2 regions of the Kaistia sp. UC242_56 genome follow, and region 2 is predicted to be linked to the other one. Evidence: predicted binding sites of a transcription regulator. Region 2 holds the regulator's gene; the other holds the start of a gene.
What was found. Region 2 encodes PhoB, which activates phosphate uptake and scavenging genes when phosphate is short. Its sites were predicted from a motif close to TGTCATNNANCTGTCAT; they were not measured.

Region 1: a site for PhoB is predicted at 2,737-2,753, ahead of ACHMWQ_RS11900 (alkaline phosphatase). Genes of this name have one in related genera too.

The regions. Positions count from the first base shown of each region.
Region 1 is NZ_JBIOAN010000002.1:1,945,998-1,953,813, forward strand. It holds gene rpsF (30S ribosomal protein S6) at 1-396, opposite strand, end outside; gene ACHMWQ_RS11890 (aldo/keto reductase family oxidoreductase) at 807-1,676, opposite strand; gene ACHMWQ_RS11895 (LysR substrate-binding domain-containing protein) at 1,771-2,679, shown strand; gene ACHMWQ_RS11900 (alkaline phosphatase) at 2,816-4,570, shown strand; gene ACHMWQ_RS11905 (hypothetical protein) at 4,874-5,338, shown strand; gene ACHMWQ_RS11910 (ABC transporter ATP-binding protein) at 5,342-6,028, shown strand; gene ACHMWQ_RS11915 (ABC transporter permease) at 6,025-7,296, shown strand; gene ACHMWQ_RS11920 (hypothetical protein) at 7,307-7,651, opposite strand.
Region 2 is NZ_JBIOAN010000002.1:905,006-912,821, forward strand. It holds gene pstB (phosphate ABC transporter ATP-binding protein PstB) at 1-643, shown strand, start outside; gene phoU (phosphate signaling complex protein PhoU) at 669-1,385, shown strand; gene phoB (phosphate regulon transcriptional regulator PhoB) at 1,418-2,116, shown strand; gene ACHMWQ_RS06970 (GcrA family cell cycle regulator) at 2,327-2,860, opposite strand; gene ACHMWQ_RS06975 (aspartate aminotransferase family protein) at 3,269-4,501, shown strand; gene argF (ornithine carbamoyltransferase) at 4,576-5,442, shown strand; gene ACHMWQ_RS06985 (Hsp33 family molecular chaperone) at 5,442-6,425, shown strand; gene ACHMWQ_RS06990 (IS30 family transposase) at 6,529-7,536, opposite strand.

The DNA of each region.
Region 1 (7,816 bases), 1.0 Mb from region 2:
GCCACCACCGAAGCCGCCACGCGGACGGTCGCCACGGTCGCCGAAGCGGCCGCCACGGTCGCCATCGTCACGATCGCGCTTCTGCAGCATGGCAGACTGGCCTTCCTCATGCGCCTCGACCTTGAGGGTCAGGATGCGGAGGACGTCTTCGTTCATGCGCTGCTGACGCTCCAGCTCGGCCATGGCGGCCGCCGGTGCGTCGATGTTGATCAGCGTGTAGTGCGCCTTGCGATTCTTGCGAATGCGGAACGCAACAGACTTCAGGCCCCACTGCTCGATCTTGCTGACCGTGCCGCCATTGGCCTCGATGAGGCCCTTGAACTGCTCGGTAAGTGCTTCGACCTGCTGTGCGGACACGTCCTGTCGCGACAGAAATACGTGCTCATAAAGCGGCATGATTGCCCTTCCTTTTCATTGCCCGGCGCCAAGCCTCACCGAAGCCTTCGAGAAAGGCTGATCGGTACAACTTCGAGAGCGGGAACACGGGAAGACGGGATCTTGTGATCCCTACGGCTCGCGCCGCCTTCCGTTCAACCCCCGGCCGGGTGTCGATACGACGGGCGGTGCATATACGGGAATGACCGGGAAGGCAAGGCGCAGCGGCGCACACGGCCTAGCTTGCGGGAGGTTTCGATCCCGTCGCAGCGGATGTTCGAGCAAGCCTGGACCGAAAGCAAGACCCTCACCCAACCCTCTCCCGCAAGCGGGCGAGGGCCTTCGGGCCCGCGCAGGTCCTCGGTTCCCAGCCTTGCGAAGGGCACCGCGGGACTCCCTCTCCCGGCACGGGAGAGGGCAGGGGTGAGGGCTTACTTCGCCCCGATAGCGTCCAGCTCTGCCAAAGCATCATCTGGCAAAACCAGGTCGGCGACGGCGAGGTTTTCCCGGAGATGCGCCACCGAAGCGGTGCCGGGAATGAGCAAAATGTTCGGCGAACGGCGCAGCAGCCAGGCCAGCGCCACCTGCATCGGCGTGGCGCCCAGGCGCGTCGCGACGTCGTTCAGTGTCGAGGATTGCAGCGGACTGAAGCCGCCGAGCGGGAAGAACGGCACATAGGCGATGCCGTCGCGGGCGAGATCGTCGATCAGCGCGTCATCACCGCGATGGGCGAGATTATACTGGTTCTGCACGCAGACGATCTCGACCATTCGCCGGCCCTCGGCGATCTGCGCCGGGGTGACATTGCTGAGGCCGATATGACGCACCAGCCCCTGTCGCTGAAGCTCCGCCAGCACCGCGAGCGGCGCCTCGATCGATCCTTCGGCCGGGCCATGCGTATCGAACATGATGCGAAGGTTCACAACGTCGAGCGCGTCGAGGCCGAGATTGCGGAGGTTGTCGTGAACTGCCGCCGTCAGTTCCGCCGGCTCATAGGCGGGGATCCAGGACTTGTCAGCGCCGCGTCGCGCGCCGATCTTGGTGACGATGGTCAGGTCGTCGGAATAGGGATGCAGCGCCTCGCGGATCAGCTGGTTGGTGACGTGCGGGCCGTAGAAGTCGCTGGTGTCGATATGGTCGACGCCTTGCGCCAGCGCCTCGCGCAGCACGGCGAGGGCTGCCGTATGGTCTTTGGGTGGCCCGAACACGCCGGGCCCTGCGAGTTGCATCGCCCCATAGCCAAGCCGCTTCACAGTGCGGTTGCCGAGCTTGTGGGTGCCGGCCGCGTCGATTTTGGACATCGTCTGTCTCCGTTTTCGGTGACCCACAGATAGAGGCTGCCCGCGTTTCCGATAATCCGATACAATCCGGACGGCTTGTGCGGATTGGCGAACAATGACGGCGGAACTGAGTGATCTCAATGCATTCGTGGCGGTGGCCCGCGCCAAGGGATTTCGCGATGGCGCACGGCTTACCGGCGGTAGCGCCTCGGCGCTGAGCGAGGCGGTGCGGCGGCTGGAGGCGCAACTCGGCGTTCGCCTGTTCAACCGGACGACGCGCAGCGTCCAGCTGACCGAGGCGGGCAGGGGGCTACTGGAGCGGCTGGCGCCGGCATTGGCCGAGGTCCAGGCGGCCCTCGACGTGGTCAATGGCTATCGCGACCGGCCGGCCGGGGTCCTGCGACTGAACGTGCCGGTCAGTGCCGTGCGGCTGGTGCTGCCGGATATCGTCCCGGCCTTCCTGGCGGTCTATCCTGAAATCCGCCTCGAGATCATCGCCGAGGACAGCTTCGTCGACGTGCTTGCCGCCGGCTGCGACGCCGGCATCCGCTATGACGAGCGGCTGGAGCAGGACATGATCGCCTTGCCGATCGGGCCGCGCGTCCAGCGCTTCGCGACCGCAGCGGCGCCCGCCTATCTCGATCGTCGTGGCCGGCCGGAACATCCGCGCGATTTGCTGGAGCACGACTGCATCCGCGGCCGCTTTTCCAGCGGATCGATGGCGGCCTGGGAATTCGAGCGCGATGGCGAGATCGTCCGCGTCGAGCCGACGGGCCCGCTGATCGTGCAGGCGGGGCCTGCCACCGACCTCGCCGTCGACGCCGCGCTGGCCGGCACCGGCATCCTCTATCTGTTCGAGGACTGGTTGCGGCCGTATCTTCGAAGCGGCGCGTTGGAGCCGGTGCTCGAGCCCTGGTGGCAGCACTTCTCCGGGCCGTTTCTCTATTATCCGGGCCGTCGCCTCGTCCCGGCGCCGCTGCGCGCCTTCGTCGATTTCATCCGGGATCGGCCGCCGCATCCCTGACGCGCTCCGCCGTTATTTCCACGCCGGCTTGTCATTTCGCGCGCTTTCGTCGGGCGCTTTCACATGGGTGTCATGCGCAGCTTTTAGGCCCGGTCCGTAGGCCGCTGCGCGGCCCCCCATTTCGAAGAGGCTCCCGATGCGCACATTGCTGTTCACGCTGGCTGCGACGACCATGCTCGCCGGCACGGCACAGGCGACCACGGTCTATCCGCTGGACCGCGCCACGATTCTCGCCGGCTCGCCGTTCGACTTCAAGGTCGAGTTCAACGAGACCGTAAAGCCCGAAGACATCAAGGTCACGGTCAACGGCCAGGACTACAAGACGGTCTTCGGCCAGGAAGCGACCTTCACCGAGACGGAACTCGGCAAGGACGACAAGAAGCTCGGCTCGGCGCTGACGCTGCGCAAGCTCGTGCTCGCCACGCCCGGCGACTACAAGGTCGAGGCCACCGCTGGCGGCGAGACCAAGTCCGTCTCCTGGGTCGTCTACGGCACGGCCGAGCAGCCCAAGGCCAAGAACGTCATCTTCCTGCTCGGCGACGGCCTCTCCGTCGCACATCGGACCGCAGCGCGAATCATGTCCAAGGGCATGACCGAGGGCAAGGCCGATGGCCGCCTCGCCATGGACGACCTCGACCACATGGCCTTCATCGGCACATCGTCGACGGAAGCCATCGCCACCGACAGCGCCAATACGATGTCGGCCTACATGACAGGCCACAAGACAGCCGTGAACGCGCTCGGCGTCTATGCCGACCGCACGCCGGCTTCGCTGGATGACCCGAAGGTCGAGACCCTGGGCGAGGCGCTGCGTCGCCAGACCAAGAAGTCGATCGGCATTGTCACCACGTCGGAACTGCAGGACGCGACCCCGGCCGCCGTCGTCGCTCACACCCGCAAGCGCGCGGACAAGGCCGAGATTACCGGCATGATGTTCGACGTGCAGCCGGACGTCGTGCTCGGCGGCGGCTCGGCCTATTTCCTCGGCAAGGAGACGCCCGGCTCCAAGCGCAAGGACGACAAGGACTACATCAAGCAGTTCCAGGACGCCGGCTACACGCTGGCCACCGACAAGGCGGAACTGGAAAAGGCCGCCGGCACCAATACCGGCAAGATCCTCGGCCTGTTCCACACCGGCAATATGGACACGCTGCTCGACCGCAACTTCCTGAAGAAGGGCACGGTCGGCAAGTTCCCGAACCAGCCGGGCCTGGTCGAGATGACGGAAGCAGCGCTCGCGCAGCTTTCGAAGAACCCCGAGGGCTTCTTCCTGATGGTCGAGGCCGCCAACATCGACAAGATGTCCCATCCGCTCGACTGGGATCGCGCCGTCGTCGAGACCATCGAATTCGACAAGGCGGTCGCCGCGGCCCGCGCCTTCGCCGAGAAGAACCCAGACACGCTGATCGTCGTCACGGGCGACCACACCCACGGCGTCTCGATCATCGGCACGGTCGATGACGACAAGGCCGGCCCGGAGATGCGCGAAAAGGTCGGCACCTATGCCGATGCCGGCTTCCCCAACTACACGGACGCGGACAAGGACGGCTACCCGGACAAGATCGACGTCAGCCGTCGCCTGTTCATCGCCGCCAACAACGGCCCCGACCACTACGAGACCTTCCGCCCGAAGCTCGACGGCCCGTTCGTCCCGGCCGTGCAGAACGAGAAGAAGGAATATGTCGCCAACGAAGCCTACAAGGACGTTCCCGGCGCCGTCTTCGTCCAGGGCAACATCCCCCGCGAAGGTGACTCGGGCGTCCATGCCGTCGACGACGTCGTTCTGCAGTCGACCGGCCCCGGCTCGGAAGGCTTCAAGGGCTACATGGAACAGAGCGACGTATACCGCGTGATCGTCGACGCGCTGGCCCTCGCCCCCGCCAAGAAGTGATCCGGCGGCCTCTGGCTGCATACTCAGGCTTCGGGCGCAGGCGCCCGGAGCCGCTTTGTTGAGGCCTGGGCTGCTTTTAGTGGCCTATCCCTTTCGCTTGTGGCTTCGTCGCCCCGGCGAAGGCCGGGGCCCATGCACACCGGCCTATCAAGGGGAAGCCAGACTTCGCCACATCGGTGTGTCTGGATCCCGGCCTCCCCCGGGATGACGACCGAGGGTCCCAAGAGCGTGACGCTTCAATGATGTTGCGCCAACACCTCAGGGAGAGGTGAGCGAAGGTCTCTGCACCCGATAGGAAAAACCATGACGCTGGTTCGTATTTCGCGGCGCGACGCGCTGCTGGGCGGGTTCACCGCCCTGGCGACGGCCTCCGGGATCGCACCGCCCGCGCTTGCCGCCGCGCCGACGCTGACCTTTGACGAACTCTATGGCTCCGTCGGCGTCCTCGGGCTGACCTTCTCCGACAAGGTCAAGCAACTGGCCGGGCAGACCGTGACCATGCGCGGCTTCATGGCGCCGCCGCTCAAGGCCGAGGCGGCGTTCTTCGTTCTGACGGAAATCCCGATGGCGCTTTGCCCGTTCTGCTCGTCCGATGCCGATTGGCCCGACAATATCCTGGTCGTCTATCTCGGCGAGAAGCAGACCTTCGTGCAGCCGAACGCGGTGATCGAGGTGAGGGGCGTGCTCGAATATGGCTCGTGGACCGACCCCGAGACCGGCTTCGTCAGCCTGCTGCGCCTGCGCGACGCCAGCTTTGGCGAAGTCTGAGCCATGCTCGGGTTGCGCCTCGAACGTCTCGTCGTTTCCTTCCCGGGCCTGCCGACGCCGGTCCTGTCGATCCCGGCGCTGGCGATCGCGCCCGGCGAGAGGGTCGCCGTCACCGGGCCTTCCGGTTCCGGCAAGAGCACGCTGGTCAACATCGTCACCGGGCTGGAGCGCGCGAGCGAGGGCGTCGTGCGCTGGCGCGATACCGATATCGCCACGCTTTCGGAGGGCGCGCGCGATGCGTGGCGCGCCGGGAATGTCGGGCTGGTGATGCAGGACTTCCATTTATTTCCTGGCCTGTCGGCGCTCGAAAACGTGCTGCTGCCCGTCCGGCTGCGGGCGCGCAGCGTTGCCCCGCATCTCGAGCGGGCGCGCGAGCTGATGCGCCGGGTCGGGCTCGCCCGTCCCGACCAGCCGGTCACCACCATGTCGCGCGGCGAGATGCAGCGCGTCGCCGTCGCCCGCGCGCTGCTGCGCAAGCCTGGCGTGATCATCGCCGACGAGCCGACGGCGAGCCTCGATCCCGAAAGCGGCGCCGTGGTCGGCGATCTCCTGCTGGAACTGGCGGCCGAGGAGAGAGCGACCCTGCTGGTCATCTCGCACGACGCGCGGCTGATCGAGCGCATGGACCGGCGCATCCGCCTTGTCGCGGGCCGCATCGCGGCCGACCCCGCCGGAGAACAGGCCGCATGATTCGCTTCGTCTTCGCCGATCTCCGCCGCCTCTGGGCGGGCTCGCTGGTCGTCATCCTGCTGGTGGCGCTCGCCACCGCGCTTGGCGTCGCCGTGACGCTGCAGGAGCGGGCGCTGCGCCTCGGTAGCGCGCGGGCAGCGGACCGGTTCGATCTCGTCATCGGCGCCGCCGGCAGCGAGACGCAATTGGTGCTCTCCTCGATCTTCCTGCAGGCAGCGCCGCTGCCGCTCGTCTCCGGCAAGGTGCTGCACGATCTCGCCGAGGATCCCCGCGTCCTCTGGGCCGCGCCGGTCGGCTTCGGCGATTCGTTCGATGGCCATCCGATCGTGGGCACCACCACGGCGCTGATCGATGGCGCCGGCGGCGGGCTGGCCGGGGGCCGGGCTTTCACCGCGCGCGCCGAAGCCGTCATCGGCGCCGCGGTGCCGCTCCGGCTGGGCCAGGACGTGAAGCCGATGCACGGCATGGCGGGCGAGGGCGGTCATACCCATGCCGAGATCGCCTATCGCGTCGTCGGCCGCATGGCGCCGACCGGCACGCCCTGGGACCGCGCCATTCTCGTCCCGATCGAGGCGGTCTGGGGCCTTCACGGCATGGATGCGGGTGGTGCGCATGCGCACGACGTATCCGATCACGATCGCGACTCGCCCGGCCACGACCATGCGACAGAGGCGGATTCTCCGCGCCATGAGGAACCGACGGCGGCGCTGGGTGGCCCTTGGAGCGAGACCACGCCGGGCGTGCCGGCCATCCTCGTCAAGCCGCGGACCTTCGCCGATGCCTACAAGTTGCGCGCCCAGTACCGCGCCGGCTCGACGCTGGCGGTGTTCCCGGGCGAGGTGCTGACGGCGCTCTATGCGACGCTGGGCGACGCCAAGGCCGTGCTGAACGGCGTCGCCATCGGCGCGCAGTTCCTGGTCGCTGCTGCGATCGCGCTGGTGACGGTGATGCATGTCGGCCAGCGCCGTCGCCAGATCGGCGCGCTGCGGGCGCTCGGCGCGCCGCGCCTGGCCCTGTTCGGCATCGTCTGGATGGAATTGTTCGTGCTGGTCGCGATCGGCATCCTTGCCGGCTGCGCGCTCGGCTATGGCGCGGCGCAGTTCCTGTCGGCGCTCTTCACTCGCGAGAATGGCGTCGTGCTGCCGGTCGCGTTCGCCCGCGCCGATTTCGCACTCGTCCTGGCCTTGCTGGGCGTCGCCGCCCTGTTGGCGGCGCTGCCCGCCTGGATGGCCTATCGCCAGCCGCCCGCGGCTGCGCTGCGCGCCTGAGGCCCGCCGCTCAGCTTGGCGAGAGCACGTTGATCAGGATCATCAGCGCGATGCCGAACGCCGTCACGAGCAGGCCGAGCATGAAGCGGTTCTTGGCGCGCTGGTAGACCGGGATCTCGAGCGAGTTGACCTCGAGCATCTCGGCCAGCGCCTTGATCTGCAGGCCGACGCCGAGCGCCAGCGCGACCGCCTCGATGTAATCCGTCACCATCCATGGGGAATCGTCGGTCGCCCACTGCACGGTGAAGCCGAGCGAGAAGCCCAGCACGATGCCCATCGCGGTCAGGGAGCCATTGCGGAACGTGGAATCGATTCGCGGCACCGGTTCGCGCGGGCTGTTCGGATCCGAGGCCATGGAGTCGTCTCCATCAGGATGCGGCGGCGCCCGGCTTTCCAGGCGTCGCGGCGGTTGTGCTCGTCCGTTGTGTACCGCAACGGCATGCGGTTGGACATCACCCCGGCGGCAGGTGGCCGATAGGTGGACGCGGTCGCCCGGGACGGCTTCGGCATGGCAAAACAT
Region 2 (7,816 bases):
GTCGGGTTGCGGCAAGTCGACCCTGCTGCGCGTGCTGAACCGGATGTACGACCTCTATCCGCGCCAGCGGGCCGAGGGCGAGGTGATCTTCGACGGCAAGAACGTGCTCGACCCCGACCAGGACCGCAACATGCTGCGCGCCCGCGTCGGCATGGTGTTCCAGAAGCCGACGCCATTCCCGATGTCGATCTACGACAACATCGCCTTCGGCATCCGCCTCTATGAAAACATCTCGCGCTCCGAGATGGACGGCCGGGTCGAGGCGGCGCTGACGCGCGGCGCGCTCTGGAACGAGGTCAAGGACAAGCTGCACACCAGCGGTCTCAGCCTCTCCGGCGGCCAGCAGCAGCGCCTCTGCATCGCCCGCACCATCGCGGTGCGGCCGGAAGTCGTGCTGTTCGACGAGCCCTGCTCGGCGCTCGATCCGATCTCGACCGCCAAGATCGAGGAACTGATCGACGAACTGACGACCGACTACACGATCGCCATCGTCACCCACAACATGCAGCAGGCCGCCCGCGTCTCGGACTACACGGCCTTCATGTATCTCGGCGAGCTGATCGAGTTCGACGAGACCACGAAGATCTTCACCGCCCCGAGCGACAAGCGCACGCAGGACTACATCACCGGTCGCTTCGGCTAAGCCGGGCCACGGGTAGGAGCACGACATGTCCGAACACATCGTTTCCAAGTACGACGAAGAACTGAACGACGTCGCCCGCCGCATCGCCGAGATGGGCGGCATGGCCGAGCGTCTCGTCGACGTCGCGGTCGGCGCGCTGATGCGCGTCGATGCCGCGACCGCCCGCACCGTCATCGCGGACGACAAGAAGCTCGACGTGCTGCAGCGCGAATGCGAAGAGCGCGCCATCATGATCATCGCCCGGCGCCAGCCCATGGCGATGGACCTGCGCGAAGTCATCGCCGCGCAGCGTATCGCCAGCGATCTCGAGCGCATCGGCGACCTAGCCAAGAACATCGCCAAGCGCGTCATTGCGCTGGACGGCCACATCCAGTCCAAGCGTTTCAACACCGGCGTCGAGCACATGGCGCAGCTGTCGCTGGCGCAGCTCAAGGACGTGCTGGATTCCTACGCGACCCGCGACGTCGACCAAGCCTACCAGGTCTGGAAGCGCGACGAAGAAATCGACGCCATGTACACGTCGCTCTTCCGCGAGCTGCTGACCTACATGATGGAAGATCCGCGCAACATCACCTTCTGCACGCATCTCCTGTTCTGCGCCAAGAACATCGAGCGCATCGGCGACCATGCGACCAATATCGCCGAGACGGTCTATTATGTCGTCACCGGCCAGGTCCTGGCCGAGGATCGTCCCAAGCAGGACGAATCCAGCACGACCGCCGTCGCGTATGAGAAGAACTGACGCCTGCGTCAGGTTTACTGGGATATCCGTGAATGACGCCACGCGTTATGATCGTTGAGGACGAGGAGGCGCTGAGCCTCCTCCTCCGCTACAACCTCGAAGCCGAGGGCTATGCCGTCGAGGTGGTGCCGCGCGGCGACGACGCCGAGATGCGCCTGCTCGAAACCGTACCCGACCTGCTGCTGCTCGACTGGATGCTGCCGGGCATTTCCGGCATCGAGCTGTGCCGCCGCCTGCGGGCGCGCGACGCCACCCGCACCCTGCCGGTGATCATGCTGACGGCGCGCGGCGAGGAACAGGAACGCATCCGGGGCCTTGCCACCGGCGCCGACGACTATGTCGTCAAGCCGTTCTCCGTGCCGGAACTGATGGCCCGCGTGCGCGCCATCCTGCGCCGCTCGAAGCCGGAGGTAATCGCCTCGTTGCTGCGCGCCGGCGACATCGAGCTCGACCGCGAGACGCATCGCGTCCGCCGCTCCGGCCGCGAGCTGCATCTCGGCCCGACCGAGTTCCGCCTGCTCGAATATCTGATGAAGAGCCCGGGCCGCGTGTTTTCCCGCGAGCAGCTGCTCGACGGCGTCTGGGGCCGCGACGTCTATGTCGACGAGCGCACGGTCGACGTGCATATCGGTCGGCTGCGCAAGGCGGTCAATCGCGGCCGCGTCAAGGACCCGATCCGCACGGTGCGCGGCTCCGGCTACTCCTTCGACGACCAGTTCGCGATGGCGTGAGGCGTTCCCTTGCCTCTCCCGGATGGGAGGGGCGGGGCAGTCTTCCAAAAATTCAGCCCAACCAAAAAGCCGCGTGGCCCTCCACGCGGCTTTTTGCATGCAACGAGCCAGGGCACAAAAAAAGGCCGTGCGCCCCGGGGGAGGCGGCACGGCCAGACTTGCATCGCAGGCCGACGGTGGGAGGACGCCGTCAGCCGCGGCGCGGCGCAATCAGGCGCCGACAGCCTTCTTCTGGCGACGATCATGCACGGGCTGATAGGCAACCCGCGAATGATATTCGCAATAGGGAATGCCGGAATTCGAGCGCTGGCCGCAGAAGTGGAAATCCTCGGTGCTGGGATCGCCGATCGGCCACTTGCAGGTCTGCTCGGTCAGGGTGAGGATCGTCGCGTGCAGGCTGATCGGAACGACGACGTCGTCCGAGCCAACCGCCCTGGGCATGCGCCGCGGCTCGGGTGCGATCTGGCTCATCGGCTTCAGGGCCGTGTTGCCGGCGACGAGTGGCCTGACGGGATTGGGGCGCCCTGTCGTGACCGAGCGTCCGTTGGTGGCAGCCGCGGGCTTGCGGGCGCGAGCGACCGGCGCCGTTGCCGGCTTGGCACGGCCGGAAAGGCTCAGCCGGTGTACCTTGCCGATGACCGCATTGCGCGTTACGCCGCCGAGTTCCGAAGCGATCTGGCTTGCGCTCAAGCCGTCGGTCCAGAGTTTTTTCAGCAACTCAACCCGTTCGTCCGTCCAAGTCATAGCGTGTCCTTGTCGGTCGGAGCGATACCCGGAATCCTGTCGCGGTCGTTCAGCCGGGATGCCGGACGACTGCGGACGCCATACAAGGGTCAGGGGGAGGTACCTGCTCGATATTTCGTGTCTTAACGAAAATTAAGATACTATATGGCGTGACTCGGTGACAAGAGTCGGAGGGATGGGTAGCGGCCGATCGGGCTGTTTTCCCCAACTTGCGACGGATTTCGGATCCATGAGTCCCGTCAATCGCTTAGCCGTCATGACCGCGCGCGAGCGGCGATTTCATTGACACAAATCGTCACGACCGTGATATAAGGGCAACGCATAAAGGTGCTGCCCGGCGCGTTGGCCTCGGGCGGCACCTTTGATTTTTAAGCACCCATTTCCGTGGTTTCATCCGAAGGAGGGGATATGAGCGCCCCCGATACCAGCGTTAAAAAGACCTCGTCCAGCCTCTATGACACCTTTTCGCGTGCGCCGCTCGAGTTCGAGCGAGGCGAGGGGGCCTGGGTCTTTACGCGAGAGGGCGACGCTTATCTCGATTTCTCCGCCGGCATCGCGGTGAACACGCTCGGCCATGCCAATCCGATCCTGGTGCAGGCGCTGACCGAACAGGCCGGCAAGCTCTGGCACACCTCGAACCTGTTCCGGATCCCGGGCCAGGAGAAGCTTGCCGACACGCTGGTCGCCAATACCTTCGCCGACCGGGTCTTCTTCGCCAATTCGGGCGCCGAGGCCAACGAGGCAGCCATCAAGACGGCGCGGCGCTATCATTACGTCAACGGCCAGCCCGACCGGTACCGCATCCTCACCATCGAGGGCGCGTTCCACGGCCGGACCCTGGCGACGCTCGCCGCCGGCGGGCAGCAGAAATATCTCGACGGCTTCGGCCCGAAGGCGGACGGCTTCGACCAGGTGCCGTTCGGCGACATGGCGGCGATCAAGGCCGCGGTGACGCCGGCGACCGCCGCCATCATGATCGAGCCGATCCAGGGCGAGGGCGGCGTGCGCGCCTTCCCGAACGCCTTCCTGCGCGAGCTCCGGGCGCTTTGCGACGCCGAGGGCATGCTGCTGATCATGGACGAGGTCCAGACCGGCATCGGCCGCACCGGCAAGCTGTTCGCCTATGAATGGACCGGCATCGCGCCCGACATCCTGACGGCGGCCAAGGGCATTGGCGGCGGCTTCCCGCTCGGCGCCTGCCTCGCCACCAACGAGGCGGCCAAGGGCATGACTCCCGGCACGCATGGCACCACCTTCGGCGGCAATCCGCTGGCGATGGCGGTGGGCAATGCCGTGCTCGACGTCGTGCTCGGCGATGGCTTCCTCGAGCATGTGCGCGAGACCGCGCGCTATCTGACCCAGCGCCTTGGCGGGCTGATGGACAGCCATCCCGGCGTCATCGACGACATTCGCGGCGAGGGCCTGCTGATCGGCCTCCACGCGCTGAAGCCGGTGCCCGAAGTGGTGGCGGCGCTGCGCGAGCAGAAGATGCTGGCCGCCGGCGCGGGCGACAATGTCCTGCGATTGCTGCCGCCGCTCAACATCGGCAAGGCAGAAGTCGACGCGGCGATCGACAAGCTCGACGCCGCCTTTTCCGCAATCGAAGCCGAGGCTGCGCAAGCGGCACGGCAATCCGCCTGAGCGGACAGGACAGACCTATGGTTCGGCATTTTCTCGACCTGACGGATTTCGATTCCGCCACTCTTAGACAGATCATGGAAGGCGCCAAGCGCATCAAGTCGGTGCGCAATGGCGCGCGTGATGGCGTCGGCCCGCTGGCCGGCAAGGTGCTGGCGCTGGTGTTCGAGCAGCCCTCGACCCGCACGCGCGTCTCCTTCGATGTCGGCATGCGCGAGCTCGGCGGCCAGACGCTGATGCTGACCGGCGCCGAGATGCAGCTTGGCCGCGGCGAGACCATCGCCGACACGGCGCGGGTCATGTCGCGCTATGTCGACGGCATCATGATCCGCATCCTCGACCACGACTCGCTGAAGGAATTGGCGGCCAACGCCACCGTCCCCGTGATCAACGGGCTGACGCGCCGCTCGCATCCCTGCCAGATCATGGCCGATATCCTCACCTATGAGGAGCATCGCGGCCCGATCACCGGCAAGACCGTGTCGTGGCTGGGCGACAGCAACAATGTCATGGCGTCGTGGGTCCACGCCGCCGCGCGCTTCAACTTCCGCCTCAAGATCGCGACGCCGGAGGAGCTTGCGCCTTCGCACAAGCTGCTCGACTGGGCGCGCACCAATGGCGGCGAGGTGATCGCCGGCGAGGACGCGGACGACGCGGCAGCCGATTCCGACTGCATCGTCACCGACACCTGGGTGTCGATGGGCGACAGCGAGGCGGAGCGCCGGCACAATCTGCTGAAGCCCTACCAGGTGAACGCCCGCCTGATGTCGCGCGCCAAGAAGGATGCGCTGTTCATGCATTGCCTGCCTGCCCATCGCGGCGAGGAGGTGACGGCCGAAGTCATGGACGGCCCGCAATCGGTCGTCTTCGACGAGGCTGAAAACCGGCTGCACGCACAGAAGGGCATTCTTGCCTGGTGCCTGGGCGGCCCGGAGGCACTTTGATGGAAGAAATCCCGTTCGGCCCCGGATCGATCGATCCGGCGGGTGATGACGCCGTGCTGCCTTTCGAGGTCAACGGTCTCGACGTGCGCGGCCGCGCCATCCAGATGGGGCCGGCACTGTCGGCCCTGCTGGCGCGCCACGATTATCCGCTGCCGGTGTCGAAGCTGCTTGGCGAAGCCGTCGTGCTCGCCGTGCTGCTCGGCTCGTCGCTGAAGTTCGAGGGCCAGTTCCTGCTGCAGACGCAGACGGACGGCCCGGTCGACATGCTGGTCGTCGATTATCGCACTTCGGGCGATATCCGCGCCTATGCCCGCTTCAACAAGGAGCGGGTGGCCGAGATGGACGTTGACGGCCTGTCCAAGCCCGAGCTTCTGCTCGGCAAGGGCATCCTGGCGATGACCATCGACCAGGGCGAGTTCACCAGCCGCTACCAGGGCATCGTCCAGCTCGACGGCGTCAGCCTCGAGGAAGTGGCGCATCTCTACTTCTCGCAGTCGGAACAGATCCCGACCCTCGTCCGCCTGGCGGTGGCCGAGATGATGACGCGCGAGGATGGCGGCGCCGCGCATAGCTGGCGCGCCGGCGGCCTGCTGGTGCAGTACCTGCCGGAAGCCTCGATCGGCGTCCAGCGCGACCTGCCGGGTGGCGACGCGCCGGAAGGCATGGAGCACCAGGCCGAGGAAGAGGATGCCTGGGCGGAGGCGACCTCGCTGGTCTCGACCGTCGAGGATCACGAGCTGATCGATCCAGACGTCCCGGCCGAACGGCTGCTTTATCGCCTGTTCCACGAGCGCGGCGTGCGCGTCTATGACTCGATGGCTGTCCGCGAGCAGTGCTCCTGCTCGCGCGACCGCATCCAGGGCGTGCTCGGCAGCTTCTCGGCCGAGGAAATCACGTCGAGCATCGAGGACGGCGAGATCTCGGTGACCTGCGAGTTCTGCGGCCAGAAATACAGTTTTGATCCGCAGGAATTCCTCGGCTGAGGTGTCTTTGCGACGTTGAGGGCAGGGGTTAGGCAAGCGCCGCGCCCCGGCCTTCTCCCGCGGGGAAGGCGGCCGCCACCCGCCCGCAGCCACCCGCCCGGCGTCATCCCGGCGAAGGCCGGGAGGTGGATTCACATTTGAAGTGCAACACTTGTTGTGAGAAGGCCTCGGCCGGGGTTTGGAAGCCGAGGCATTTGCGCGGCGTGTTGTTGTAGGCGGCCATCATGCCGATCAGCGTACGGCTGTCGAGAGTGGCGAGATCGGTCTTGCGCGGCAGGAAGCGGCGCATGCGGCCGATGGCGTTCTCGATGCCGCCCTTCTGCCACGGCGCGTGCGGATCACAGAAATAGGTGTCGATGCCGATGGCGCCGAGTTCATAGTGGCGGGCGAACTCGGTGCCATTGTCGAAGGTGACGGTCTTGCGGCAGGCCGGCGGCAGGGTCTGCAAGGCCGCGGTCAGCGCACCGGCGACCGGCTCGGCCCGCTTCGAGGGCAGCGGGCTGCCGATCAGCACCCGGCTCATGCGGTCGTGCAGAAACAAGAGGTTCTGGCCATAGCGAGCAAAGGCCATCAGGTCGGCCTCCCAATGGCCGGGCGTCTGGCGGTCCAGCACGTCGCGAGGCCGCTCGGCCAGCGGCACCCGATGGCGCATATGCAGGGCCGGACTGCCGCCCTTGCGGGCGCGCCAGCCGCGCCGCGACTTGGCCCGGGGCAGGTAGTTGCGCCAGGTGAAGTCGTTGTGCTGGCGGATCTGGGCATAGATGAAGCGATAGATGCTCTCATGGCTGAGGCGCATCGGGCCGTCGCGCCGGAGCCGGCCGGCGATCTGCTCGGGCGACCAGCCGGTCTTCAACTGGCCGAGCACCCGCTCGCGCAGGGCGGCATCGCGATCGAGCCGGCTACCGTTCCAGCGCCGCGCCTGCGTCTGGGCGTCGGCATAGAGCGGCTGATAGCCCACCTGGCTGCCGGTGTTGCGCTTCAGTTCCCTGGCAATGGACGATGGCGCGCGACCCAAAGCTGCAGCGATCTTCCGGATCGAGGCGCCTTCGTCTGATAGACGGGCAATCTCGATCCGCTCCTCAAGCCCGAGCTGGCTGTACTCTCGTCCCATCGCAACACCTTAAGCTGGTGTTGCACTTCGTTTGTGAACTTAGGGGATCCAGACACACCGGCGCCTGGCCTTAGGGCTGCGCCCCATTCTCAAGACTGAGCGTATGGGCCCCGGCCTTCGCCGGGGCGACGAGCCCGCGGCCACGCTCGGCGTCATCCTCGCGCAGGCGAGGATCCATTCAGCCGATGGCTTGGGCGTTTCCAAGGACTGCCCGGACGGCTTGAACCGTCGACCCCCCGAAAAAACCTGCTGCATGGGTCCTCGCCTGCGCGAGGACGAC